DNA from 3 places in the Tardiphaga sp. vice154 genome. Region 1 is predicted to be linked to each of the others. Evidence: predicted binding sites of a transcription regulator. Region 1 holds the regulator's gene; each other region holds the start of a gene.
What was found. The regulator LexA, encoded in region 1, represses DNA repair genes until DNA is damaged. The targets are predictions, from matches to a motif close to TGTTCNNNNTGTGTTCNG.
Positions count from the first base shown of each region.

Region 2: the regulator LexA is predicted to act here: its motif matches at 3,426-3,443, upstream of FIU28_RS23795 (DNA recombination protein RmuC).
Region 3: the regulator LexA is predicted to act here: its motif matches at 2,479-2,496, upstream of ruvC (crossover junction endodeoxyribonuclease RuvC).

Region 1 covers NZ_CP041399.1:2,731,115-2,736,248, forward strand. Annotated here, with positions in the region: gene FIU28_RS12755 (ComEC/Rec2 family competence protein) at 1-1,410, shown strand, start outside; gene lexA (transcriptional repressor LexA) at 1,404-2,141, opposite strand; gene FIU28_RS12765 (molybdopterin molybdotransferase MoeA) at 2,304-3,512, opposite strand; gene moaC (cyclic pyranopterin monophosphate synthase MoaC) at 3,536-4,063, opposite strand; gene trpC (indole-3-glycerol phosphate synthase TrpC) at 4,269-5,066, opposite strand; gene trpD (anthranilate phosphoribosyltransferase) at 5,070-5,134, opposite strand, start outside.
Region 2 covers NZ_CP041399.1:5,060,130-5,065,263, forward strand. Annotated here, with positions in the region: gene dapE (succinyl-diaminopimelate desuccinylase) at 1-307, shown strand, start outside; gene FIU28_RS23775 (phosphorylase family protein) at 304-855, shown strand; gene truA (tRNA pseudouridine(38-40) synthase TruA) at 1,046-1,783, opposite strand; gene fmt (methionyl-tRNA formyltransferase) at 1,783-2,715, opposite strand; gene def (peptide deformylase) at 2,752-3,273, opposite strand; gene FIU28_RS23795 (DNA recombination protein RmuC) at 3,473-4,687, shown strand; gene FIU28_RS23800 (ferredoxin reductase family protein) at 4,818-5,134, shown strand, end outside.
Region 3 covers NZ_CP041399.1:4,548,759-4,553,892, reverse strand. Annotated here, with positions in the region: gene FIU28_RS21375 (methyl-accepting chemotaxis protein) at 1-1,422, opposite strand, end outside; gene FIU28_RS21370 (YebC/PmpR family DNA-binding transcriptional regulator) at 1,611-2,357, shown strand; gene ruvC (crossover junction endodeoxyribonuclease RuvC) at 2,523-3,050, shown strand; gene ruvA (Holliday junction branch migration protein RuvA) at 3,047-3,664, shown strand; gene ruvB (Holliday junction branch migration DNA helicase RuvB) at 3,861-4,904, shown strand; gene FIU28_RS21350 (hypothetical protein) at 4,942-5,134, shown strand, end outside.

The DNA.
Region 1 (5,134 bases):
TTTGTCTCGGGGCTCGGCCACGTCTTGTCGATCTCCGGCTATCACATGGCGGTGGTCGCCGGCGTGGTGTTCTTTACGGTGCGCGCGCTACTGGCGCTGATCCCCGCGTTTACCGTGACCTTTCCGATCAAGAAATATTCGGCTGCCGCGGCCCTCGCCGCGGCGCTGTTCTATCTGTTGCTGTCGGGCGCGGAGGTGGCGACGCAGAGATCGTTCTTCATGACGGCGGTGGTGCTGCTCGCGATCATGGTCGATCGCCGCGCCATCACCTTTCGCACGTTGGCGGTGGCGGCGATGATCGTGCTGGTCGCGATGCCGGAAGCCTTGGTGCATCCGAGCTTCCAGATGTCGTTTGCCGCGACATTGGGACTGGTGGCGCTGGTGCAGGGCGGCGTGCCGGTCCTCTTGGCATCGCCGGACCATTCCGCAACGGCGCGCGCCGCGCTCTGGGGCGGTCGCGAGATCATCCTGCTGACGCTGGCGTCGCTGGTCGCCGGCCTCGCCACCACGCCCTATGCGGCGTTTCATTTTCACCGCGTGACGCCGTATGGCGTTTTCGCCAATCTGCTGGCGATGCCGGTGGTCTCCGTGCTGGTGATGCCGGCCGGACTGCTCGGGCTGGCCGCGATGCCGTTCGGTTTCGACGGCGTGTTCTGGCGGCTGATGGATGTCGGCATCCAATGGATGATCGTGGTGACGCAATGGGTCGCGGCCTTGCCGGGAGCCATCGGACGGGTCGCCGCGTTCGGGCAGGGGCCGCTGATCGCCGCGACGCTGGGGATCATCCTGCTCGGGCTGCTGCGCACGCCGCTGCGCTGGATCGGCGCCGGTGTGCTGGCGCTATCGATTGCCGCGGTGCTCACGGTCAAGATGCCGGACGTGTTGATATCAAATGACGGCCACCACGTCGCGGTTCGCGGCCGCGATGGACGGCTGCAATGGATGCGCAGCACCAAGGATACGTTTTTGCAGAAAGAGTGGCTCGGGGCCGACGCCGATCCGCGGCTGCCGAATGAGGCGTCGCTCGGCCACGGCGTGGCATGCGATGTCGCGGGATGCGTCGCGGCGCTGGCCGATGGGGCTCTGGTTGCGCTGGCGCTGCAGCCCGACGCTTTTGCCGATGACTGCGCGCAAGCGGTGCTGATCGTCACGTCAAATCAGCCGCCGGCCAATTGCGCCGCAAAGGTGATCGATGCGGAAACCCTGCGGGCCAGCGGCGCACTGATTTTGCGCCGAAGCGGCGACGGATTTGCAACCACCGCCGTCCGGCCGAAAGGCGTCAACCGGCCGTGGTCGGGCGCAGTGCCTGATGCCGCCGAACCATCAAGCGCTGCAGGACGGGGCAACCGCCCGGTCGATGCGACGCCGGCCGAAGCCGACGTGCAGGCCGATGATTCCGCTGCTCAGTAGCGGCGATAGATCCCGACCAGCTTGCCCTGGATGCGAACCCGGTTCGGCGGCAGGATGCGGACTTCGTAGGCGTCGTTAGCGGGCTCCAGCGCGATCGAGGCGCCGCGGCGGCGGAAGCGCTTCAAGGTGGCTTCCTCCTCGTCGATCAGCGCGACCACGATGTCGCCGGTATCGGCGCTCTCGTTTTTCTGGATCAGCGCCATGTCGCCATCGAGGATGCCGGCGTCCTGCATCGAGTCACCGCGCACTTCCAGCGCGTAGTGCTCGCCGGTGCCGAGCATGTCGGGGGGTACGCTGATGGTGTGGCTGCGGGTCTGCAGCGCCTCGATCGGCGTACCCGCGGCGATGCGGCCCATCACCGGGACGGCCACCGAGCGGCGGCTGTCTTCCTCGTAATCGCCGTTGCCGTTGTTGTTGCCATTGCCGGTCGACAAGGGTCGCACCTTGCCGAGCGTGCCTTCGATGACGCTGGGCGTGAAGCCACGGCGGCCGGTGGCAGGTGCTGCGGCGCCGCCGAGTTCGGGCAGCTTGATGACTTCGATGGCGCGCGCCCGGTTCGGCAGCCGGCGGATGAAGCCGCGCTCTTCAAGCGCCGTGATGAGGCGGTGGATACCGGATTTGGAGCGCAGGTCGAGCGCGTCCTTCATCTCGTCGAAGGACGGCGGCACGCCGGCTTCCTTGAGCCTTTGGTCGATGAATTTCAGAAGTTCATACTGTTTGCGCGTGAGCATCTGGAGCCATCCTTGGTTGACGGGATCAGCCGCCGCATCATCATCGTCGGTTTCAGGACCGGGCAAAGCCACGACATCTCGAAACAAATCATGAACGAACACTATCTGTTCCATATGTGTTCCGCAACGCTTAAATTCCGGTCAACAAAACCGCAAGAGGGCTCAGATCGGCAATCGCACAAACTCGCAAAGCGAACCCTTGGGCGCCGCCACAGCGAACGGCCGACGGATCAGAAGTCCTTGCGCGGCAGCGAGATTTCCCAACAAGGAGGAGTCCTGCCTGGATACCGCCGTCGCGATCACGCTACCGTCGTCGCCCGGCGTCAGCACCGCGCGCAGATAATCTTCGCGCTGATCATTGGCGGCAAGATCGCGACCGACCCGACCCGATTCGATGGCATGGGCGACCTGCGCGCGGCCGGACAGCGCGCGAATCAACGGCACCATGAACAGGAAGGCGCAGACATAGGACGACACCGGATTGCCGGGCAGGCCGATCACCCGCATCGCGCCGCGCCGTCCGTTCATCATCGGCTTGCCCGGCCGCATCGCGATCTTCCAGAACGCCATCTCGACGCCGGCGGCCTCCAGCGAGGGCTTGACCAGATCGTGGTCGCCGACCGAGGCGCCACCGGTAGTGACGAGGATATCGGCGCCTGCGTCGATCGCACGCTGGATCGCCGAGGCGGTCGATTCCAGCGTGTCGGCGGCGATGCCGAGATCGATCACCTCGGCGCCTTCGGCGCGCGCCAGGGCGCGAAGCGCAAAGCCGTTGGACAGGACGATCTGGCCGGGGCCGGGGATGGCGCCGGGCAGCACCAGTTCGTCGCCGGTGGCGAGTACGGCGATCACCGGGCGGCGGCGCACCGGCAGTTCGGGGTGGTTCATGCCGGCGGCGAGCGACAGATCGCGATCGGTGAGGCGCTGCCCGGCGCGCAGCAGAACGTCGCCTTCAGCGAAATCGATGCCGGCCGCGCGGATGTGCTTCGCCACGGTGGCGGCTTCGTTGATGAGGACGACGGCGCCGTCGCGCGAAGTGTCTTCCTGGATCACGATGGCGTCGGCACCGTCCGGCACGACGCCGCCGGTGAAGATGCGCAGCGCCTCGCCGGCGGCCAGCGCGCGCTCGAACGGCCGGCCGGCGGCGACCTCACCGATCACCGTGAGCCGCGCGCCCATCACGGCATCGGCGGCGCGCACCGCATAGCCGTCCATCGCCGACATCGGCTGCGGCGGCTGCGTCCGATTGGAGGCGATGTCGCGCGCCAGCACGCGGTGGTACGCCGCCTCCAGCGGCACCATTTCCTCGGGCAGGGCGTCGGCGCCCGCGAGAATGGCAGCCATCGCGTCGGCAACCGGCATCAGGGCCATCAGTCAATCTCCAGGCGTCGTGATCAATCGGCGTCGTTGTCGGTGACCAGATAATGGCCCGACTTGCCACCCTTCTTTTCGACGAGATGAAGGCCTTCGATGCGGACGCCGCGCTCGACGGCCTTGATCATGTCGTAGATCGTGAGGCACGCGATCGAAACCGCGGTCAGAGCTTCCATCTCGACGCCGGTGTTGCCCGAGACCTTCACGGACGCGCGGACCCGGCAGCCCGGCAACTTCTTGTCCGGCGTGATATCGAGCGTGACCTTCGACAGCATCAGGGGATGGCACAGCGGGATCAGGTCGGAGGTGCGCTTGGCCGCCATGATGCCGGCGATCCGAGCGGTGCCGAGCACGTCGCCCTTCTTGGCGTTGCCGGAGACGATCAGTTCCAGCGTCGCCTTGCTCATGATCACCAGGCCTTCGGCGACGGCGAGACGCTCCGTTGCCGGCTTGTCGGAGACATCGACCATGCGCGCCTCGCCGGCGGAATCGATGTGGGTGAGGGCGGGGGCGTCGCTCGCGGTGCGCCTCGATTTCTTGCCGGCCATGACTTTGGATCCTGTCTTTGCAAAACGGACTTGCGCGCCGCTGCTCTTTCTTCCCCTCTCCCCTTGTGGGAGAGGGTGGCCGCGCGATAGCGCGGGCGGGTGAGGGGGCGTGTGTTGCACTCCGCAGCTCCCCCTCATCCGACGCCGACTTCGTCGGCGCCACCTTCTCCCACAAGGGGAGAAGGGAAGAAAGCAAGGATGCGACTCACGCCGCGCGTTTCAGCAGCGCCTTGGTCGCGGCCGTAACATCTGCCTGCCGCATCAGGCTTTCGCCGACCAGGAAGGTGGAGATGCCCACGCGCTCGAGGCGGGCGAGGTCGGCGGCTTCAAAAATGCCGCTCTCGCCGACCATCAGGCGGTCTTTCGGGATCATCGGCGCCAGCGTCTCGCTGGTCGCTAGCGTCGTCTCGAAGGTCCGCAGATTGCGGTTGTTGATGCCGATCATCGGGGAGCGCAGGTTTAGCGCGCGCTCCAGCTCCGGCTGGTCGTGGACCTCTAAAAGCACATCCATGCAATGCTCGATCGCGGCATCCTCGATGTCGCGGGCGGCGGCGTCATCGAGCGCCGCCATGATGATCAGGATGCAGTCCGCGCCGTGCGCGCGGGCTTCGACCACCTGATAGGTTTCGAACATGAAATCCTTGCGCAGCACCGGCAGCTTCACGGCGTTGCGCGCCGCGACCATGAAATCGAGGTGGCCCTGGAACGACGGCGTGTCGGTAAGAACCGACAGGCACGCCGCGCCGCCGGCCTCATAGGCCTTCGCCAGCGTGGGCGGGTCGAAGTCTTCGCGGATCAGGCCCTTCGAGGGGGAGGCTTTCTTCACTTCGGCGATCAGCGCGAAGTCGCCCTTGTCGAGCTTTCGGTAGATCGCGGTCATGAAGCCGCGCGGCGGCGACGCGGTCTTGGCCAGCGCTTCCAGCTCGGACAACGGGTGCGCGCGCTTCGCGGCGGCGATTTCCTCGCGCTTGTAGGCCTCGATCTTGGTGAGGATATCGGACATCGCTCAGTCCTTCGCGTTCGAAACCGTGACCAGCCGCTTCAGCTTTTCCAGGGCGGCGCCGCTGTCCA
Region 2 (5,134 bases), 2.3 Mb from region 1:
CGCCGTCGGCAACCGCGTCAAGGCGCATATCGTCTGGGAGCCGTGCAACGCGGACAGCTTCGTGACGCAGCCCGGCGCCTTTACCGACCTCGTGTCTGCCGCGATCGAAGAGGTCACCGGCCGCCGGCCCGATCTCAACACCGGCGGCGGCACCTCGGACGCGCGCTTCATCACGCGCTATTGCCCGGTGATCGAATTCGGCCTGGTCGGCCAGACCATGCACCAGGTCGACGAGCGCACGTCCGTCTCCGACCTGGAGAAGCTCACAAAAATCTATCGCGGCGTGCTGGATCGATACTTCGCATGAGCATTCTCATCCTCACCGCGCTCGATGCCGAACTCGACACCGCGCGCGCGCCGGCAGGCGTCGATGTCCGGTTCACCGGCGTGGGCAAGATCAACACCACGATCGCCACGCTGCTGGCAGTGCAGGCGAAGAAGCCGGCGCTGGTGATCAACTACGGCACCGCCGGCAAGATCACGTCATCGCTGCGCGGTCTCGTCGAGGTCGCGCATGTCATCCAGCGCGACATGAACGCCGAGCCGCTGGCGCCGCGCGGCACCACGCCCTATGCGACGGAGCTGGATAGGCTGTCGTCCGGCCATGGCGACGTGATCTGCGGCACCGGCGACAGTTTCGTTACCGCGTCCGATCCCTGGCTGACCGCCAACCGGGTCGACATCGTCGACATGGAATTGTTCGCGCTGGCCTCGGTGTGCCGGCACCAGAACATTCCGTGGCGGGCGTTCAAGTTCATCACCGACGACGCCAATGATTTCGCGCACGAGCACTGGACCGCCAACGTCGCGGACGGCCAGCAGCTGTTCTGGGATGCGGTGAAACATCTGCTGTAGGCGAAGGGCTTTCCTTCACCTCTCCCCATCGGGGAGAGGTCGGAGCCTGAGCGATAGCGAGGGCTCCGGGTGAGGGGGCGCAGGATGATCGATGTCGCCAGCCCCCTCACCCGCCCGGCTTCGCCGGTCGACCTCTCCCCGGTGGGGAGAGGTCGAGGAGCGCACCTGTCGGTTCAGCGCCTGGGAGAAACTAGTAATCCACCTTCATCAGATACAGCCCGTCCGGCGGCGCCACCGGGCCGCAGGCGTTGCGGCTCTTCGCGGCCAGGGCCCCCGCCAGATCATCCGCACTCCAGCGGCCGTGGCCGACCCATACCAATGAGCCGACCATCGAGCGCACCTGGCTGTGCAGGAAGGCACGCGCCGAGGTGACGATGTTCACCGCCTCGCCGTCGCGGACCACGTCGAGCTGGTCGAGCGTGCGCTGCGGCGACTTGGCCTGGCATTCGGTGTCGCGAAACGTCGTGAAATCGTGGTTGCCGATCAGCCGCTGCGCCGCCTCGTGCATGGCGTCCGCATCGAGCGGCCGCGCCACGCGCCAGACATGGCCGAGATCGATCGCCAGATTCGCCCGCCTATTGACGATGCGATAGACGTAATGCCGTCTGGTCGCGTGAAAGCGTGACTCAAAGTCGTCGGCGACGATGTCGGCCGACAGCACGCCGATCGGATGCGGCCGCAGATGCGCGTTCAACCCGTCGCGCAGCCGGCCCGGCACGAACGGCCGGGCGACATCGCAATGCGCGACCTGGCCCAGCGCATGCACGCCCGCATCGGTGCGACCAGCGCCGTGCACGCGAACCTTTTCACCGCAGATCGCCATCACGGCGTCTTCCAGCGCGCCCTGCACCGATGGCGCATTGTCCTGCACCTGCCAGCCGGAAAACGGCGCGCCGTCATATTCGATGAGCAGCCTGTAGCGTGGCATCAGGACAGCCGCAGCGGCGGCGCAAGCGGCGTGCCGCGCAGAAAGTCGATGGCCTTCATCGGCTGCTTGCCGGCGCGCTGCAGCTCGATGAGGCGAATGGCTCCGTCGCCGCAGGCGATGGTGAGCTGACCGTCGAGCAGGTCGCCCGGCGCGCTTGCGCCTTCGGCCAGCGCGCAGCGCAGGACTTTGACCCGTGTCGGTTCGCCGTCGAGCGGCACCTCGCACCAAGCGCCGGGAAACGGCGACAGGCCGTGGATGTGGCGCAGCACCTCGCGCGCCGGCCTCGTCCAGTCGATCCTGGCCTCGGCCTTGTCGATCTTGGCGGCGTAGGTCACGCCTTGCTCGCTCTGCGGGCTGAGCTGCAATCGGCCGCGCTCCAGCGCGCCGATCGCGCGCACCATCAGGTCGGCGCCGAGCGGCGCCAGTGCGTCGTGCAAATCCTCCGCGGTCATCGCCTCGGTGATACTGATGCGCTCGGCCATCGCAACGTCGCCGGTGTCGAGCCCGACATCCATCTTCATCACCATGACGCCGCTCTCGGCATCACCCGCCATGATGGCGCGGTTCAGCGGGGCCGCCCCGCGCCAGCGCGGCAGCAACGAGCCGTGCAGGTTGAAGCAGCCGAACTCCGGCACATCGAGAATGGCCTGCGGCAGGATCATGCCATAGGCGACCACCACCGCCGCATCCGCCTTGTGCGCGCGAAAGGTGGCTTCGGCCTCGGGCGTCTTCAGCGTGGTCGGCGTCAGAACGGGAATGCCGAGCCGTGTCGCCTCGCGCTCCACCGGCGTCGGCTGCAGCTTCATGCCGCGCCCGGACGGCTTTGCCGCCCGCGTATAGACCGCGACGATCTCGTGGCCATGGGCGACGAGTTCGAGCAGCGTCGGCACCGCGAAATCCGGCGTGCCCATGAAGATCAAACGTAGCGACATATTGCGAGCCGATCTGTGCGCGAGATCGGGAGGAGCCTACTCCGCCCGCTTCGCCAGCTTGGTAAACTTCTTCAGCACGCGGTCGCGCTTCAGCTTGGAGAGGTAGTCGACGAACAACACGCCGTTGAGGTGGTCGATCTCGTGCTGGATGCAGGTGGCGAACAGGCCATCGGCGTCCTCTTCCTGCAACTTGCCGTCGATATCCAGATAGCGGAAGCGGACGTTCGCCGGGCGCTCGACCTCTTCGTAATATTCCGGGATCGACAGGCAGCCTTCTTCATAGACCGAGAATTCCTCGGACGCCGAGACGATCTCGGGATTGATGAAGATTCGCGGTTTCTTGCCGCCGTCCTCGTCGTCCTTCTTGGCAAGGTCCATGGTGATGAGACGCAGCGGCACCGCAATCTGGATCGCGGCAAGCCCGATGCCCGGCGCGTCATACATGGTCTCGAACATGTCGTCGGCGAGTTTGCGTACCTCCGCCGTGACCTTTTCGATCGGCTTGGAGACGAGGCGGAGCTGTTTGTCCGGCAGGACGATGATTTCACGAATGGCCATGCCGGCGATGTAATGCGACGGCCTGCCGGGGTCAATCCGCCCCAGCCCTCGCGGCAGTTTAACGCGCTGTTAACCATCGCTTTTAAGGATCTGTTAACCGCGTTTCTTCAGGAATCGTTAACCAAGTTGGTTAGCCTTTGGTTATCCATAAACGTTCCTGCTTCGTTCTAAAGTGCCGCGAATCGGCTAGGGTAGCCCGATGGATGACACCCTCTTCATGCTCGGCGACACGCCGATCAGCTCCGCCACCGCCTTGATCGGCTTTGCCGCAGCCGTGCTGCTGCTGTTGCTGGTGATTGCGATCGTCATCGCCCGCTCCGGTCGCCGCGGTGCCATGTTGGCGATGGCGCAGGCGATCCGCGCCGACGAACTCGAGGAGCGGTTCAGCGAAATGCTGCAGGCGCAGAATGTCGCCACCGGCCGGGTCGACGCGATGGGCCAGGCGCTGGCCGGGCGACAGGCCGAAATGGCCCGCGCGGTAAGCGAGCGACTGGATTCGGTGACCCACCGGGTCGGGCAAAGCATGGAGCAGTCGACCCGCCACACGATGGACAGCCTGCGCGTGCTGCATGAGCGGCTGGGCATCATCGACAGCGCCCACAAGAACCTCACCGATCTGACCTCACAGGTCACCACGTTGCGCGACGTGCTGGCCAACAAGCAGTCGCGCGGCGCGTTCGGCCAGGCGCGGATGGAAACCATCGTGCGCGACGGCATGCCGAACGGCGCCTATGCGTTCCAGCACACGCTGTCCTCCGGCAAGCGGCCGGACTGCGTGATCTTCCTGCCGGACCAGCGGCCGCTGTGCATCGACGCCAAGTTTCCGCTGGAAGCCGTCACCGCGTTGCACGACGCGCGCTCTGACGAGGAAAAGAAATACGCCGCGCAGCGCCTGCGCGCCGACGTGATGAAACATGTCAGCGACATCTCCGAAAAATACCTGATCGCCGGCGAGACCCAGGACACCGCGCTGATGTTCGTGCCGTCGGAATCGGTCTACGCGGAGATCCACGACGGATTCGACGACATCATCCAGAAGGCCTATCGCGCCCGCGTGGTGCTGGTGTCGCCGTCGCTGCTGATGCTGGCGATCCAGGTGATGCAGCAGATCCTGAAGGACGCGCGGATGCGCGACGCCGCCGACCAGATCCGCACCGAGGTGATGAATCTCGGCGACGATCTCGGCCGGCTGCGCGACCGCGTGCTGAAGTTGCAGACGCACTTTGGGCAAGCCAATGAAGACGTCCGCCAGATCCTGATCTCCGCCGACAAGATCGAGAAACGCGCCGGACGGATCGAGGAGCTGGATTTCAGCAAGACGGAGCCCGCGGAAGCGCCGGCAACCACCCGGCCCGCCGCGCAGCCCGCCGATATGTTCGCGCCGCTCGCTCGCGAGTTGCGCGCCGGAGAATAAGGCAGGCCGATCGAGTTGCCCGTTGTAGCGGAAGCAGCCCAGATTCGCGCAACGAGGGCGATCGCCGTTTGTGCTTGATCAATGCGCCGGGGCGTCGGCTGGATGACAATTGCCGTTTCGAGGCATTATCATGCAAATCCACCGACTTTGGCTAGTCGTCGCGATATCGCTCGGCCTGCTGGCCGGGCTGTGGTTCGTCAGCGTTCCCGATGGAACGCTGAGTGGCGATTTCTGGGTGTGGCGCAAGGCGCTGATCTACCTGACCGGCGTGCTCGCGATGGGATCGATGTCGCTCGGCGTCATGCTGGCGGCGCGCCCGGTGCAGATCGAAAGCGCGCTCGGCGGCTTGGACAGGTTCTATCGCCTGCACAAATGGTTTGGCGTTACCGCTCTCAGCCTCGCGGTGGTTCACTGGCTGCTCGAAGTCGGCCCGGGCTGGCTGACGCA
Region 3 (5,134 bases), 1.8 Mb from region 1:
GAAGTCGGGCAGAGCGCGGTCGGCCCAGTCGAGGATTTTCGTACGCACCTGGACCGGGTTGGAGCCGGCGATCTCGACATAGCTCTCGTCGAACATGTCCTCGATGCGGACGGCGCCGCGGGCGACGCCATCGGCGAAGATCTTGGTGATGGCTGCGCCGGCGTCGATCGCGCGGGTGACGAATTCGGTGTTCTCATCGTGGATCGCCCATAGCCGGTCTTCGATGCGATCGAGCAGTCGGGCATCGGGCGTCACGAACAGCGCGCGGGCGCCGGCCGGCGAATGATCCGCGATGCGCAGCCGGCAGGCGCCGACGTCCGCCAGATCCGCCGCGACGATGTCGTTGCGTGCCAAGGAGGCCGCCCCCGGTCCGCCGATCAGGACGCCTTCCAGCGAGATCTCGTAGACCGGGGCGGTCAGCGGGCCGCTGCGGCTCTGCAGCGTGATCTGCAGGTGGCAGGGCAGCCGTTCGCGCTTGCGCTCCTCCTCGCGTTCGCTCTGGCGCAGCAGCACCGCGCAACGCGCCTTCAGCTTGGAGGCAAAGGTCGTGACCGCCCGGCCGGCCTGCGCCACATCTTTACCATGCGCGGCGGCCTCATTGGCCGCCTGGTCGATTTCGGCGGCGCTGTCGCTCACCGAGACGATGAACTCGGAGGCCTGCGCGGCATTGCCGGATATCTCGCCGGTGGTGGCATTCTGTTCGGCGACCGAGTCGTTGACGCTGGCAAAGACCGGGCGGATCGCTTCGATCGCGCTGGAGATCCGGTGCACGGCATCGACCGAGCCGGCAGCGTCTTTCTGCAGGGCGTCGATCTTGCGCTCGATTTCCTTGGTGGCGTCCTGGGTCTGCACCGCCAGCGCCTTGACCTCGGTGGCGACCACCGCAAAGCCGCGCCCGGCCGCGCCCGCGCGCGCCGCCTCGATCGTGGCGTTGAGCGCCAGCATCGTGGTCTGGCGTGCGATCTGTGCGATCAGGGTGACGACGTTGCCGATCGCCGCCGATGAATCGCGCAACCGGTCGACGGTCACGCTGGCCTCCTGCGCGGCGGCGCCGGCCTCGTCGGCGAGTCGGCTGGCGTGGCGGACCTGGCTGCCGATCCCTTCGGCCGAATGGGTGAATTTGTCGGCGGCCTGGGAAAAGGTGGTGGCGGTCGATTGCGCCGCCTGCGTGCGTTCGGCCAGCGCGTCGGAGCGGGCGCGGATCAGCGTCAGCGTGGTCGCGGTGGCTTCGGCGCCGCCGGCGACCGACGACGAGGCGCGCTCGAGCTGCCGGATCAGGGCGCCGAGTTCGAGTTCCAGCAGGTCGAGAATGTCGCGCGCCTGGTCCGCCTCCGGCGCCAGCGGTGCCTCGGCGGCCACGACAGGCGTCATCGCTGGCTCGGCTGCCTGCGGCGGCCGCTTTTGAAACAGTCCAAATGCCATGATCAAATCCGCTGCACTGCAATCCAAGCGGGTATTCTTGCACCCTTGCATGAAATCATGATTAACAAAGCGGGATTGCCGGCGTTCGCTGGCCAGAAAGCACGCCTGTTTTTGATTTTGTGGGGCGCGCGGCCTATAACCCCGCGCCGCCGACACCTTGAAGCACCACCGAATCCGAGAGAGACCGCATGGCCGGACATTCCCAGTTCAAGAACATCATGCACCGCAAGGGCCGGCAGGATGCTCAGAAGTCCAAGCTGTTCAGCAAGCTGGCCCGCGAAATTACCGTCGCCGCCAAGCTCGGCATGCCGGATCCCGCGATGAACGCGCGGCTGCGGGCGGCGATGATCTCGGCGCGACAGGAGAACATGTCGAAGGATTCGATCGATCGCGCGGTCAAGAAGGCGATCGGCGGCGAGAGCGAGAACTATGACGAGATCCGCTACGAGGGCTATGGCCCCGGCGGCGTCGCCGTGATCGTCGAGGCGATGACCGACAACCGTAACCGCGCGGCCTCCGATATCCGCTCCTATTTCACCAAGTCCGGCGGCAATCTCGGCGAAACCGGCTCGGTCGCCTTCATGTTCGACCATGTCGGCATCATCGAATACGACGCCGCCAAGGCCTCTGCCGACGACATGCTGGAAGCCGCGATCGAGGCCGGCGCCGACGACGTGGTGTCGAGCGAGACCGGCCACGAGGTCTACGCCTCCAAGGAAACCTTTCGCGAGGTCGCCAAGGCGCTGGAAGTGAAATTCGGCGAGGCCCGCAAGTCCGAACTGACCTGGAAGCCGCATAACAACGTCCCGGTCGACGACGAGACCGGCGAGAAGCTGATCAAGCTGATCGACCTGTTGAACGAGCATGACGACGTGCAGAACGTCTATGCGAACTTCGAAGTGTCGGACGCGCTGGTCGCCAAGCTGGGCGGGTAAGCCTTACTGGCATTCCGGGGTGCGACGGCCCAGCCCGTGCGAACCTCAGCCACTCCAATTGGACTGGCGGCGCCGCCCGCGCCCCGGAACGACCGTGGTGGTTTCGTCGTGCACACTCCCTTGTTGCTATTTTGTTCTTAAGCTTTCGGCGGTATCACTCCGGGCATGACAAACATGCCGATTCGCCAAGCCGTCCGCATTCTGGGCATCGATCCGGGCCTGCGCCGCACCGGCTGGGGCGTGATCGAGATCGACGGCAACCGGCTGACCTATATCGGCTGCGGCACGGTGGAGCCGGCCGATACGCTGCCGCTGGCGAGCCGGCTGCTCGGTATCCATGAGGGGCTAGCGAAGGTGCTCGGCGAGTTCCAGCCGATGGAAGCCGCTGTCGAGAACACCTTCGTCAACAAGGACGGTGTCGCCACGCTGAAGCTGGGCCAGGCGCGCGGCATTGCCATGATGACGCCGGCGATGTTCGGCATCGCGGTGGCGGAATATGCGCCGAACCAGGTCAAGAAGACGGTGGTCGGTGCCGGCCACGCCGACAAGAACCAGATCCAGATGATGCTGAAAATCCTGCTGCCGAAGGCCGAGCCGAAGAGCGCCGATGCGGCCGACGCGCTGGCGATTGCCATCACGCACGCGCACCACCGCCAGAGTGCGCAGCGCCTGCTGCGGGTGGTGGGAGCATGATCGGCAAATTGAAAGGCCTGATCGATTCCTACGGCGAGGACTATGTCATCCTCGACGTGCAGGGCGTCGGTTATCAGGTGCATTGCTCGGCGCGCACGCTGCAGGCGCTGCCTTCGCCCGGCGAGGCCGCGGTGCTGTCGATCGAGACCTATGTCCGCGAGGACGCGATAAAACTGTTCGGCTTCCGCTCCGACCAGGAGCGCGAATGGTTTCGGCTGCTGCAGACCGTGCAGGGCGTCGGCGCCAAGGTGGCGCTGGCGGTCCTCTCCACACTGCCGCCGGCCGATCTCGCCAATGCGATTGCGCTGCGCGACAAGGCGGCGGTGGCACGCACGGTCGGCGTCGGCCCGAAGGTCGCCGAGCGCATCGTCACCGAGCTGAAGGACAAGGCGCCGGCGTTCTCGACCGTCGATCCGTCGCTGGTGCAATTGTCCGGCGCCATCGAGGAGAACAATGCGCCGCGGCCGGTGTCGGATGCGATTTCCGCGCTGGTCAATCTCGGCTACGGCGCGCCGCAGGCCGCCGCCGCCATCGCCGGCGCTTCGCGCATTGCCGGCGAGGGCGCCGAGACCGCGATGCTGATCCGGTTGGGTTTGAAGGAGCTGGCGAAGTGACCGCGCGCAGCGCGTCTTCCTTCCTTCTCCCCTTGTGGGAGAAGGTGTCGCGGACGAAGTCCGCGTCGGATGAGGGGGGCCGCAAGCTTGGAGCTTGTGGCTACCCCTCACCCGTCTCGAAGTCGCTTCGCGCCTTCGATCCACCCTCTCCCACAAGGGGAGAGGGGACTTACAGCGTTCGTGGTAAGCTCATCCCATGAACCCACCGACCCGCCTAATCACCCCCGAGCGCCGCGCCGACGATATCGGGGATACCTCGCTGCGGCCGCAGAACCTGTCCGAATTCGTCGGCCAGGCGCAGGCCCGCGCCAATCTGCAGATCTTCATCGACGCCGCCCGCAAGCGCAATGAGGCGCTCGATCACGTGCTGTTCGTCGGCCCGCCCGGCCTCGGCAAGACCACTTTGGCGCAGATCGTGGCGCGCGAGCTTGGCGTCGGTTTTCGCGCGACCTCGGGGCCTGTCATCGCCAAGGCCGGCGATCTCGCAGCCCTGCTCACTAATCTCGAAGAGCGCGACGTGCTGTTCATCGACGAGATCCATCGCCTCGCGCCCGCGGTCGAGGAAGTGCTGTATCCGGCGATGGAGGATTTTCAGCTCGATCTGATCATTGGCGAAGGCCCGGCCGCGCGCTCGGTGAAGATCGAGCTGGCGAAGTTCACGCTGGTCGGCGCCACCACGCGCGCGGGCCTGTTGACCAATCCGCTGCGCGACCGCTTCGGCATTCCCGTGCGGCTGAATTTCTACACCGTGGAAGAGCTGGAAAAGATCGTCACCCGCGGCGCCCGTGTGCTGGAGATCGGCATCACGCCTGACGGTTCCAACGAGATTGCCCGCCGCGCCCGCGGCACGCCGCGCATCGCCGGCCGGCTGCTGCGACGGGTGCGCGATTTCGCTTCCGCCGCCGACGCCTCCGCCATCGACCGCAAGATCGCCGACCACGCATTGAGTGCGCTGGAAGTCGACAGCGCCGGGCTGGATGCGATGGACCGCCGCTATCTCACCACCATCGCGATGAACTACGGCGGCGGCCCGGTCGGCGTCGAGACGATGGCCGCAGCGCTGTCGGAGCCGCGCGATGCCATTGAAGACATCATCGAGCCGTTCCTGATCCAGTGCGGCTATCTGCAACGCACCCCGCGCGGAAGGCTGCTCACCTCGCACGCATTCCGGCATCTCGGGCTGAACGAGCCCTCGCGCGATCCGGCGCAGATCGGGCTGTTCGGCGCGGCGGATGAATAGGATTCGCCAGCCCGTCGAAATCTGCTAAAATGACGCCATGAGCCCGACTATCGAAAAAGCCATCGCGGCCCTGGAGGCGATGCCCGAGGAAATGCGCGAAAACGCCGTTGCACATCTCGTCAGGCAGGCCGACAAATTCAAAGCGCTGCAGAGCGCTATTGATGAAGGCATGGCCGACGTCGAGGCGGGACGCATCTTCCCCTGGGACCCCGAGGATATCTTGCGTCGGG